3 regions of the Methylobacterium sp. SD274 genome follow, and region 1 is predicted to be linked to each of the others. Evidence: predicted binding sites of a transcription regulator. Region 1 holds the regulator's gene; each other region holds the start of a gene.
What was found. The regulator PhoB, encoded in region 1, activates phosphate uptake and scavenging genes when phosphate is short. The targets are predictions, from matches to a motif close to TGTCATNNANCTGTCAT.
Positions count from the first base shown of each region.

Region 2: a site for PhoB is predicted at 1,884-1,900, ahead of IPV08_RS11875 (PhoX family phosphatase). Genes of this name have one in related genera too.
Region 3: a site for PhoB is predicted at 1,763-1,779, ahead of ppk2 (polyphosphate kinase 2). Genes of this name have one in related genera too.

Region 1 is NZ_JADIJP010000032.1:48,460-52,669, forward strand. It holds gene pstB (phosphate ABC transporter ATP-binding protein PstB) at 1-691, shown strand, start outside; gene phoU (phosphate signaling complex protein PhoU) at 778-1,503, shown strand; gene phoB (phosphate regulon transcriptional regulator PhoB) at 1,592-2,293, shown strand; gene IPV08_RS21045 (helix-turn-helix domain-containing protein) at 2,765-3,217, opposite strand; gene IPV08_RS21050 (MFS transporter) at 3,323-4,210, shown strand, end outside.
Region 2 is NZ_JADIJP010000011.1:103,079-107,288, reverse strand. It holds gene IPV08_RS11895 (hypothetical protein) at 1-323, shown strand, start outside; gene IPV08_RS11890 (transcriptional regulator) at 316-696, shown strand; gene IPV08_RS11885 (di-trans,poly-cis-decaprenylcistransferase) at 735-1,445, shown strand; gene IPV08_RS11880 (hypothetical protein) at 1,618-1,815, opposite strand; gene IPV08_RS11875 (PhoX family phosphatase) at 1,949-3,937, shown strand.
Region 3 is NZ_JADIJP010000003.1:288,421-292,630, forward strand. It holds gene IPV08_RS04835 (enoyl-CoA hydratase/isomerase family protein) at 1-671, opposite strand, end outside; gene ppk2 (polyphosphate kinase 2) at 794-1,720, opposite strand; gene IPV08_RS04845 (complex I NDUFA9 subunit family protein) at 2,419-3,576, opposite strand; gene sfnG (dimethylsulfone monooxygenase SfnG) at 4,099-4,210, shown strand, end outside.

The DNA.
Region 1 (4,210 bases):
GGTCAACCTCAACTTCCACGACCGCCAGGTCACTGCCCTGATCGGCCCGTCGGGCTGCGGGAAGTCGACCCTGCTGCGGACCTTCAACCGCATCTACAGCCTCTATCCGGAGCAGCGCGCCGAGGGTGAGATCCTCCTCGACGGGCAGAACGTGCTCGATTCGAAGGTCGATCTGAACGAGCTGCGCTCGCGCATCGGCATGGTGTTCCAGAAGCCGACGCCCTTCCCGATGTCGATCTACGACAACGTCGCCTTCGGCCTGCGTCTCTACGAGAAGCTGCCCAAGGCCGATCTCGACGTGCGCGTCGAGGAATCCTTGCGCAAGGCCGCCCTCTGGGACGAGGTGAAGGACAAGCTCAAGCAATCCGGCATGGGTCTCTCCGGCGGTCAGCAGCAGCGTCTCTGCATCGCCCGCACCGTCGCCCAGCGTCCCGAGGTGATCCTGTTCGACGAGCCGACCTCGGCCCTCGACCCGATCTCCACGGGCCGCATCGAGGAGCTGATCGAGCAGCTGCGCTCGGAATTCACGATCGTCATCGTGACCCACAACATGCAGCAGGCCGCGCGCATCTCGCAGTTCACGGCGTTCATGTATCTTGGCGAACTGGTCGAGTTCGGCCCGACGACACGGATCTTCATGAACCCCGAGAAGCGCCAGACCCAGGACTACATCACCGGCCGCTTCGGCTGAGCCCGCCGGGGCCGCGTTCCGCGGCACCGGTCCCGATCCTATGCGATGCGGGCTGCCAGGGGCGGCCTCGGTCGAGGAGTGCGAGCATGCCCAACCACATCGTCAGTTCCTACGACACGGAACTGGAAAACCTGCGCCGCTCGATTTCCGAGATGGGCGGGATCGCCGAGAAGATGATGACCGATTCCGGCAATGCCCTGGTGCGCCGGGACGTGCCCCTGGCGCAGGCTGTCATCGCCGCCGACAAGCGTCTCGACGCGATCCAGCACGAGGTCGAGGAGCGGGCGATCCTGCTCATCGCCAAGCGCCAGCCGCTGTCCATCGACCTGCGCGAGACGGTATCGGCGATCCGCGTGTCGAACGATCTCGAGCGGATCGGCGACCTGTCCAAGAACGTCGCCAAGCGTGTGGTCGCCATCGCCGATCAGATCCAGCCGCAGAAGATCGTCATCGGCGTCCAGCATATGGGCGATCTGGTGCAGGAGCAGCTGAAGGACGTCCTCGACGCCTATGGCAGCCAGGACGTGAAGGCCGCCCTCGACGTGTGGGAGCGCGACGATTCCATCGACGCCCTCTACAACTCGCTCTTCCGCGAGCTGCTGACCTACATGATGGAAGATCCGCGCAACATCTCGTTCTGCACGCATCTCCTGTTCTGCGCCAAGAACATCGAGCGGATCGGCGATCACACCACCAACATCGCCGAGACGATCCATTATCTCGTCACCGGCACGAACGAGCTCGCCGAGCGGGACCGCCCGAAGAACGACGCGTCGAACTACGCCACCGTGTCGATGCCCGCCAGCGCCTGATCGCTGCCCCTGCCGGCCGCTCCAGCACACGCTCGGCGCGGCCGTCGCGTCCATCCGGGACGGTCGCCATCACCCTGAAAACATCCGCATGAACACGCGCATCCTGATCGTCGAGGACGAGGAGGCCCTCACTCTCCTCCTCCGCTACAACCTGGAAGCGGAGGGCTTCGTCGTCGATTCCGCCGCGCGGGGCGACGAGGCCGATCTGCGCCTTCAGGAGCAGGTTCCCGATCTCGTCCTGCTCGATTGGATGATGCCCGGCCTGTCCGGCATCGAGCTGTGCCGCCGCATCCGCGCACGGCGGGAGACCGAGCGGCTGCCGGTGATCATGCTGACGGCGCGGGGCGAGGAGGGCGACCGCATCCGCGGCCTCGGCACCGGCGCCGACGATTACATCGTCAAGCCGTTCTCGGTGCCCGAGCTCCTCGCGCGGGTGCGTGCGCTCCTGCGGCGGGCCAAGCCGACCCATGTGTCGGACCTGCTGGTGGCCGGCAATATCGAACTCGACCGGGTCAGCCACCGCATCCGGCGGCAGGGCCGCGAGATCCATCTCGGGCCCACCGAGTTCAAGCTCCTCGAATTCCTGATGCAGAGCCCCGGCCGCGTGTTCTCGCGCGAGCAGCTGCTCGACGGGGTCTGGGGCCACGACGTCTATATCGACGAGCGCACGGTGGACGTCCATGTGGGCCGCCTGCGCAAGGCGATCAACCGCCCGCGCCAGAGCGACCCGATCCGCACCGTGCGCGGCTCCGGCTATTCCTTCGACGAGATGTTCTCCACGGACGAGTGAGGCCACGGCCGGCTTCGCGCCGCTCCGTCCGGAACGAGCGTCCCCTTCATGACGACGGCGGGTGGCCTTGCCTCCGGGCGATACTCGCGAACCGATGCCATTCCGGCCGCCACGAGATATCGCGTTCGATCTCGGACGTCTGTCCGTTCCGGCATGTGCTCGCCCCGGGGGGCTCAGGCATTCACCCATCTGGCGGGCAGCATGAGTTCCCCTCCTTTTCCAGGGGACGGGTGGCGGTCGCGCCTGTCGAATCTTCCTGGATAGAGGGAACAGCCGTCGGGCAGATGTCTGAATCCGTCAGACCTGCTGGCGGAACTCCGACGTTTGGTGCCCGCTGCCGGGTCCGCTTTCGACCCGACGTCGACGGGCCCTGCGGCTGCCGCCATCCGCTGAGAGCGGACATTGATCATGGGCGGAAACGACCGCTCCAACATGCGGTTTATCCGCTTTCGACGTCGCTACGTCACCTTGTCAGGTGACGTCGGGCTTCAACACCCGCGTGTCATACCAACCGAGACGACGGTCATCGGCGGATCGCAATACGAGTTGAGCGACCGGAGCCCCGACTTCACGATCGACCAAGCGAGACCGGCGATCGGTCGGCTCATAGAGATGAGCCTCCCCCCATTGTCGAAGCGCGACGATGACGAGGAAAAGGCCGCGCCCCTTCTCGGTCAGGACGTATTCCCGGTAGGCGGTCCCGTCCGAGGCGGGCGCCGTCTCCAGAATTCCCCGTTCGGTCAGGTCGCGAAGGCGGGTCGCCAGCATACCCTTGGCGATGCCGAGACCAGTCTGGAACTCACTGAAGCGCCTCACACCGTCGAAAGCATCGCGGATGATGAGGAGCGACCACCAGTCGCCAATGACATCGAGCGCGCGCGCAACCGGGCACCCGGCGTTCCAGAGGCTGACGCGCTTTGCCACGAAGGTACGCTCCCGTTCCAAACTAGTCTCAATTTAGAACTGGAATGGGCCGGTCACAAGTGGTCTCAAGATGAAACCAGATTGGATGTCATCGACAGGACCGCCATGCCGCACGGAAAAGATGAGCGAACCTCTACCGAGCCGGAGGGGGCATTGCCCAGGACAACGATCCTGATTTTCGCCGTCGCCGCCGGCTTGAGCGTCGCGAACATCTACTACGCCCAGCCCCTGCTCGATGCGATGGCGCAGGAGTTCGGCATCTCGCCTGCCGCGATCGGGCTCGTGGTGACCCTGACCCAGGTCGGCTACGGGCTGGGCTTGATCTTCATCGTGCCGCTCGGCGATCTCATCGACCGCCGTCGCCTCATCCTCGGCCAGGGGCTTCTGTCGGTGCTCGCGCTGGTGGCGGTGGCCACGGCCGAGACCGGAGCGATTCTGTTCACCGGCATGGCGGCGGTTGGGTTGCTCGCCGTCGTGGTTCAGGTCCTGGTCGCATTCGCCGCGACGCTCGCGACACCGACCGAACGAGGTCGCGTGGTCGGTACGGTCACGAGCGGCATCGTGATCGGCATCCTGGCGGCGCGCTTCGCGGCCGGGATACTGGCCGATATCGGTGGCTGGCGAGCGGTCTATCTGGTCTCCGCGATCCTGTCGCTCGCCCTCGTCGGCCTGCTCGTGCGCGTCCTGCCACGGCATCGGATCCCGGCCGGAACCGGCAGCTACGTCGCTGCACTTCGCTCGGTCCCCATCCTGTTCCTCAGCGAGCCGGTCTTGCTGGTTCGCGGTGTTCTGGCGCTTCTGATCTTTGCGTCGTTCAGCACATTCTGGACCGCGCTGGTGCTGCCGCTCAGTGTGCCGCCCTTCTCCTATTCCCATACCTGGATCGGCCTGTTCGGCCTCGTAGGCCTGGCGGGAGCGATGGCCGCGACGGGGGCCGGGCGGCTCGCGGACAGGGGCCACGGTCAATGGACGACAGGCTTAGCTCTTATGCTC
Region 2 (4,210 bases), on a different contig from region 1:
ACGCGGTGGAGCAGTTCCTGCCCGCCGGCGCGGCGGGCGCCTGCCTCGCCCTGGTCCTGGTACAGGTTTCGCCGGAATCCCTGTGGATGCTGCCGGGGCTGTGGCAGATGCTGGTGAGTCTCGGGCTCTTCGCCTCGGTGCGGTCCCTTCCGAAAGGCATCGCGCTGCCCGGCGCCTGGTACATGGTGGCGGGCCTCGCAGTGCTCATGCTGGCGAGCGCCGACCACATCCTCTCGCCCTGGACCATGGGACTGCCCTTCGCCGTCGGCCAGTTTCTGATGGCTATGATCCTCTACCGTGCCCGGGAGGACAGTGATGCGTGATGCTCCCTTCGCGTATGACGGCCTCGACCGGGTCATTCACGAGAAGGCCCGGCTCGGCCTCCTCACCTCGCTGATGGCGGCTCCGAAGGGGCTGGCCTTCGGCGACCTTAAGCAACTCTGCGGCCTCACGGACGGTAATCTCAACCGTCACCTCCAAGTGTTGCAGGAGGCCGGCTTCGTCGAGATCAGGAAAGGGCAGGGCAAGAGTCATGGTGGCACCCGCCCGCTGACGACCTGCCATCTGACGCCGACCGGCCGGACTCGCTTCCTCGATTACCTCGCCGTCCTCGAACAGGTGGTGCGAGACGCCGCCAAGGCCGCCGAGATGGCGGCCGAGAGCGCGGGCCTCCCCCTCGTCGCGCGTCCGGCCTGACGCCTGGACTCCGTCTTTTTTTGCCAAGGAACTCTGCGATGCAAAGCGAACAGACGCCCGGACTGCATGTGGGCATCATCATGGATGGCAACGGACGCTGGGCCTCGGGGCGCGGACTGCCCCGCGCGCTCGGTCACAAGGAAGGCGTCGAGGCGATCCGCCGGGTCGTGGAGGCGGCGCCGAAACAAGCCATCGGCACCCTCACCCTTTATGCCTTCTCTTGCGACAACTGGAGACGTCCGGAGGCGGAGGTCTCCGCCCTGATGGGGCTGCTCCGGCTCTACCTGCGCAACGAGATCGCCCGTTTGGTCGAAAGCGGCGTACGTCTCAGCGTGATCGGCCGGCGCGACCGCTTGCCCGAGGGACTCGCCGCCGCCATCGGCCGAGCCGAGGCCGTAACACTCGAGGGGAAAGCCCTGCATCTGCGGATCGCCGTCGATTACTCAGCCCGCGATGCCATTCTCGCCGCCGCGCTCGCCAGCGCCAGCAATCCCGGGATGACCCGCACCACCTTCTCGACCTTGGTGACGGGCGATGCCTGTGTCCCCGAGGTCGATCTCGTGATCCGCACCAGCGGCGAGCAGCGGCTTTCCGATTTCCTGCTCTGGGAGAGCGCCTACGCCGAACTTCACTTCACCCGCCGCCATTGGCCTGATTTCGATGCCGGAGACCTCGAAGACGCTCTCGCCGCCTACCGCAATCGCGACCGCCGCTTCGGAGGGCTGGCTACCGGGTCCGTGGCGGCCTGAAAAGCTGAGCCGACGATTGGCGAGGCAGGAGGCTGAAGGGTCGGGTCAAAGACTACCCTCTCACCCTTCGGCAGGCTGTTTTCCTTGCGATATGATGGTTCGGTCGGCTTGAGCCAGGCATAGCTTCGTCGGCGAGCAGACGGCTCCCTCGACCTTTAGGGCTGCGCTGCCCTCAGACGAAAAAGAGGAAGGCTCCGAAGCTCGCGAGGAAGCCCGCAAGAGACACCGCCGAGAGAGCAAGAAATTTGGAGGATGCCGTCGATCCGTCGTCGGCTCCGTCCTCGATCGGCGAGAAGGCACGACCCGCAGCCTGCGACGCGCGGATGAGATCGTCGTGGCGCACCATTCTCAAGGCTGCAGAGGGCGCCATGTCGCTCTCCCACCGATCGGCTCTATGTGCGGAAACGCACAAACCAGAGATTGGTTCCCAATCCGACCCGTCATCGCCCCGCCATGTCCGGCTCCTAGGAATCCGTCACCTAAGTCACAGGACGAGTTCCACCATGACCGAGCCGCTGCGCACCCGCTCGCAGGCCGCCGAAGACGGCGAGGATGCAGGCACGAATACGAGCGGCAACGCCACGTTCGGCGATGTGGTCGCCGCGCGGTTCGACCGGCGCGACCTCCTGCGCGGTCTCCTCGGGGTCGGCGCCATCGCGGCGGTGGTGACGCCCCGCGCGCTCGCGGCCGCCCCGGCTGCGGCGGCGCAGGGACGGGCGACGCCGTTCCCGTTCAAGGAGATCGAAGCGGGTTCGGACACCCACCATCACGTGGCCGAGGGGCACGATGCCGACATCCTGATCCGCTGGGGCGATCCAGTCCTGCCTGGCGCGCCTGCTTTCGATCCGCGGAACCAGTCGGCGGAGGCCCAGGCCCGGCAATTCGGCTACAACAACGACTTCGTCGGTTATTTCCCGATGCCCGGCGCCGCCGATCCGGCGGCGCACGGACTTCTCGTGGTCAATCACGAATACACCAACGAGGAGCTGATGTTCCCCGGCCTCGGCCGCCAGGATATCAAGACCGTTGCGTTCAAGGGCATGAACCGCGAGCTCGTCGATATCGAGATGGCCGCCCATGGCGGATCGGTGATCGAGGTGAAGCGAACGGACGGCAAATGGGCCGTGGTGCCGAACTCGCCTCACGCCCGGCGCATCACCGCGGAGACGGTGATGACTTTGTCCGGTCCCGCCGCAGGCTCCGACCGGCTGAAGACGACGGCCGATCCTGTGGGCCGTACGGTGAAGGGGATGATCAACAACTGCGCCGGCGGAACCACCCCCTGGGGGACGTGGCTCACCTGCGAGGAGAACATCAACTATTACTTCTCGGGCTCCCTCGCTGAGGGTTCTGCTGAGGCGACCAACCACAAGCGTCTCGGCCTGCCCGGCAACGCCTATGCCTGGGGCCGCTTCCATGAGCGGTTCGACCTGTCCAAAGAGCCGAACGAGCCGAACCGCTTCGGCTGGGTCGTGGAGATCGACCCGTTCGATCCCGCCTCCGTCCCGACGAAGCGCACCGCCATGGGCCGGTTCAAGCACGAAGGCGCCGCCGGCATCGTCTCGAAGAGCGGCCGCTACGTGGTCTACCAGGGCGACGACGAGCGTTTCGACTACGTCTACAAGTTCGTGACGGACGCGGCCGTAAATCTCGCCGACCGGCAGGCCAACCGCGATATCCTCGATTCCGGCACGCTCCACGTCGCCCGGTTCGATGCCGACGGACGCGGCGCCTGGATGCCGCTGGTCTTCGGACAAGGCCCCCTGACGACGGAGAACGGGTTCCGCTCCCAGGCCGACGTGGTCATCGAGGCACGGCGTGCCGCCGACCTCCTCGGCGCCACCAAGATGGATCGCCCGGAAGACGTCGAGGCCAATCCGAAGACCGGCAAGGTCTATGTCATGCTCACCAACAACGTGAAACGCAAACCCGACGAGGTGAACGCCGCCAATCCGAGGCCCGACAACCGCTTCGGCCACATCGTGGAGCTGACCCCCGACGAGGGCGACCATGCGGCACCGGGCTTCGCCTGGGAGATCCTCGTCAAATGCGGCGATCCCTCCATCGCTACGGTCGGCGCCACCTTCTCCTCCGCGACGACGAAGGACGGCTGGTTCGGCATGCCGGACAATTGCTCGGTCGACGGACAGGGTCGGCTCTGGGTCGCCACCGACGGGAACTCGCCATCGAAGACGGGCCGGAACGACGGAATCTGGGCCATGGAGACGGACGGGCAGGGACGGGGAACCGGCAAGCACTTCTTCCGGGTGCCCAACGGCGCGGAGATGTGCGGCCCCTACTTCACACCGGACGACACCACGTTCTTCGTCGCCGTCCAGCATCCCGGCGAGGCCGACGAGGAGGATCCGAAGGCCGCTCCCGCCACGTTCGAGGCACCTTCGACCCGGTGGCCGGATTTCGACGATGCGATGCCGCCCCGGCCGGCCATCGTCGCCATCACGAAGCGAGGCGGTGGCCGGGTCGGAAGCTGACCGCTCGACCTTTCCAGCTGGACACTGGATCCCCCTCCGTCGCCGTTGAATGGCGGCCCTGTCGAACCGGCGTCGTGGAACTCGCCCCCATTGCGCCGCAACTCCTTCAGAGTGCCAGCAGGGGTACGGATAGCGACCGGGGAAAGGGCAGGGCGCAGCGACCGCGACGGTCCCTCCGAAATCCCGACGACACAGCGTTAAGGGAATCGGCGCAAGCTGTGCAGGAACACGGGGAGAGACCTCCCGCGCCCTCATGGCGGCGCTTCACGTTTC
Region 3 (4,210 bases), on a different contig from region 1:
GCGGCGAGGCGGCGCAGACCTTCCTTCGTGGCGCGCAGGGTCAGCGGTGCATGGCCGGCAAGCTGCGTCGCGAGTTCCGTCGCCCTGGCGGCGAGAGCGGCGGCATCTTCCACGACTTCGCCGACGAGACCGGCCGAAAGCGCCTCCTCCGCGCCGAACAACCGAGCGGTGAAGATCATGTCCTTCACCCGTGCGGGACCGATGAGGCCGGACAGGCGCTGAAGGTTCGACATGGACAGGCAATTGCCGAGCGTCCGCGCAATGGGAAAGCCGAACCGGGCATCGCGTGTGGCGATGCGTAGGTCGCAGGAAGCCGCGATGGCGGCACCGCCGCCGGTACAAGCGCCGGCGACAGCGGCGATGACCGGCACGCGCAGACGCTCGAGCGTGCCGAGGACCTTGTCCATGAAGCGCTCGTATCCAAGGGCGTCCTCCGGGCTGGAGAAGTCCCGGAACTGGGCGATATCGGTGCCGGCGGCGAAGGCCTTCTCACCGGCGCCGGTAATGACGAGAACCTTGATCCGTTCGTCTGACTCGATCCGCCCGCACAGGTCGATGAGGCCCTGATACATCGCGAAGGTCAGGGCGTTTCGTGCCTGTGGCCGGTTGAGGACGATGCGGGCGATGCCGGCATCGTCGGTTTCGAACAGAATCTCGTCGGTGGCGCTCATGCGGGGTTCCCATGCCGGACCGGCCGTTCATCGGCCTCTTCGACACAGGTCTTGCCCATCCGTGCCGCTTTGGGCAACCGCGGGGAGACCGGACAGGCGGCCTTCGATGCCCTCGGCTCCGATCAGAACAGCGCCGGGACGAACATATCCTGCGGAACCGGCTGGCGGGCGTAATCCTCGTGGCGCATGCGCTCGGGCAGATGCACCGGCGGGTGCTCCACGTCGCCATAGGGGATCTGCGTGAGGAGATGGCTGATGCAGTTGAGGCGGGCCTTCTTCTTGTCTACGGCCTCGACCACCCACCAGGGCGCCTCGGGAATGTGCGTGCGGGCGAGCATCACTTCCTTCGCCTTGGTATAATCCTCCCAACGGCGACGGGATTCGACGTCCATCGGCGAGAGCTTCCACTGCTTCAGGGGATCGTGGATGCGCATGTTGAAGCGCAGTTCCTGCTCCTGATCGGTGATTGAGAACCAGTATTTCAACACGATGATGCCGGACCGCACCAGCATGCGCTCGAATTCCGGCGCGGACTGGAAGAACTCTTCGTACTGGTCCGGGGTGCAGAACCCCATCACGCGCTCGACGCCGGCGCGATTGTACCAGGAGCGGTCGAACAGCACTATCTCGCCGCCCGCCGGCAGATGCGCGACGTAGCGCTGGAAATACCATTGCGTGCGCTCGCGCTCGCTGGGAGCCGGAAGCGCGGCAACGCGACAGACGCGCGGATTGAGACGCTGGGTGATGCGCTTGATGGCGCCGCCCTTACCAGCCGAATCCCGCCCTTCGAAGATCACGACCACGCGGAGCTTCTGGGCCTGGACCCAATCCTGCAGACGAACCAGCTCGTGTTGGAGCCGAAACAGCTCACGGAAATAGACTCGCCGGTCCATGCTGGGCGGACGCGGGCTTGCATCGATTTTGCTAACCAGTCGCTCAAGGCGCTCGTCTTCTAGTTCCATCTCCAATTCTTCATCGAAGTCGTCGGCCATCTCTCGACGAATAGCCTCGATATCGAAAGGACGAGTCCCGGCGCGCGTGCCGTCCATAACATTGCCTTCCTGATGAATGGGAATGATCCAGGCCCTTGGATCACAACTGCATGACAGTAAGGAGACCTCCTCGGCGACGGCAACGAGCTCCCTAGAGCTTGTATTGGCGTGCATTCTCATGCGGGATTGTCGAGGGCATTTTTGGCCGGGAGGACGGCGACGCAGGCGAGCCGTCTGGTTGCGACATCCAGGGCGTTCGGCACGTTGGCGGTGCGGGCCGCCCCAATGGCGAAGCCCACCGAAAATCCATTCAACGACTCGGCGCTGTTCCAGCACGGCATCCTTCGACAAGCTCAGAATGAGGGCCGCTCTGACCCGGCGGCTTCTCGAAGACGGGGGGGCGCGTGCCCTGGATCAGGCACCAATCCTGGCGGCGCTCGACCGTGAGGCACCGTCGAATTTGGCTGAGTGCAGGCTGGACCATCTCTTTTTGCCGTCATCAAGGGCAACCAGCGCAACGCGATCCTGCACGTTCGCTGAAGCCAGGACATGCCCTTCGGTATCGATCAACGCCACGCGTTTGTGCCCGGCCAGCTTCTGGGTGCCGTCGTAGCCGCGCAGCCCTGCACGCCAATGCAGGTGACGCTTTTCTCCGGGCTAAGACGAAACTTCGCGGCTACACACAACCTGTCTGTTTCAAACATTCGCCCGGTTTCGGATTTCATCCGTTCTGCGCCGCCACTCCAGACGGCGTACTATCCCCGCGTGCCCCAGCGTACGCCCATCCGGCTCGGGGCCGCCGCATCGGGGCCGATCGGGGGACCGCTCGGCCGGGCGACCGGCGGGGAGGACGGCTCTGCGGCCTCCTCCTCTGAGGCGGTGAAGGCCTCCTTCGAGAACTGGCCCGCCTTGCGGAAGGTCCAGAGGTAGCCGGGCACGATGGCGGCCATCGCGGTGGGCAGGATGCCGAGCCCGTCCAGCGTGCGGCCTTCCGCCTTGGCGGCTTCCGAGACCACGTTGTCGGTCTGGAGCAGCGTGACCTGGTCGCGGGTGAGCTTGAGGCTGTCCGGCAGCAGGCCGAGGCTCAGCGTGTCCACGGTCTCGATCACGCGGGCCTGCAGCATGGCGATGGGTTTGGGCAGGTCGACGACGAGGCGGCGGCGGCGGGTGGTCTTCAGCATGTAGCGGACGAGGCCGTCGAGGGTCTCGACCTCCGGGCCGCCGAGTTCGTAGACGCGGCCGGCCTCGGCCTGCCCGTCCACCGCGCGGGCCACGGCCTCGGCCACATCGCCGACGAAGACCGGCTGGAAGCGCGTCTCGGCTCCGGCGAGGGGGAGGACCGGGAGCACGCGGGCGAGCGACGCGAAACGGTTGAAGAAGCTGTCTCCGGGGCCGAAGACCAGGGAGGGACGCAGGACCACAGCCCGGGGCTGGGCCGCCAGCACCTTCGCCTCGCCCAGCGCCTTCGAGCGCGCGTAGAGAGAGTCGGAATGCGGGTCCGCCCCGATGGCCGAGACGTGGACCAGGGGCGCGCCGATTGCGGCGGCGGCACGGGCGATCTCGCCCGCCCCTTCGGCCTGAAGCGTGAGGAATCCCTGCCTGCCGGTCTCCTGGAGGATGCCGACGAGGTTCACCACCGCGTCGGCTCCCTCCACCGCCCTGGCGATGGAATCCGGGTAGCGCAGGTTCGCCTGCACGGCGACGATCTGCCCGACCTTGCCGAGAGGCTGCAGGAACAGGGCGAGGTCCGGCCGCCGGACCGCGACCCGGATACGGTAGCCGCGCTTGGCCAGCGCCCGCACCACATGGCGTCCGAGGAAGCCCGAACCGCCGAAGACGGTGACCAGCTGCGATGACGGACGCGGCAATGACGGTCCGGCGAAAGGAGAGGTCGAAGCGTCGAAGCCGGTCATCGCCTGGTTCCCACCTGTCATCCGAGATGCCCTGCCACGCCCTGTCCGGGCCGGGGCCGAGTCTCTGTCCGTCACCACTGAACGCGGGATTACCATCGCTCGCGCATCGATAGCTAGGGCCGTTGACGGCAGCGCGGGAGGCCCAGGCGGCGATGAAACATTCGGCGAGGGAAAACCCCCGATACCCCGTCGTTCACGGAGGGGCCGGCGGTCGGCACCCTGTGGCGAAGGTCGGCTCCGCGACGCGTCCGATGCACCCCGGGTGATCGTCTCACCGAGGCGGGGCCGACGGGGAGGAAATAGAATGTTCTCGCTGACCGGCTGCCTATCGAAAGATTGTCCTTATCTGCGGCAAGAAAATGTATTTCCATTCCTTTGACTATAGGACCGGTTTGTAAGAGATTTCATCTATCAAAGATGAAGCACAAGCAGTGAATGATGATGTGCTTGCTGCAATAATGTATTCATTTGAGGCTTTCGCTTCAGATAAATGCCTGGTTTCTCACATTCGCGGATAGAACTATGACCCGCCCGAGCCATCGCCCTCCGGAGCCGATCCGTTTTGCCTATTGGGTGCCGAACGTGTCCGGTGGCCTTGTCATCAGCAAGATCGAACAACGCACGAGCTGGGAAG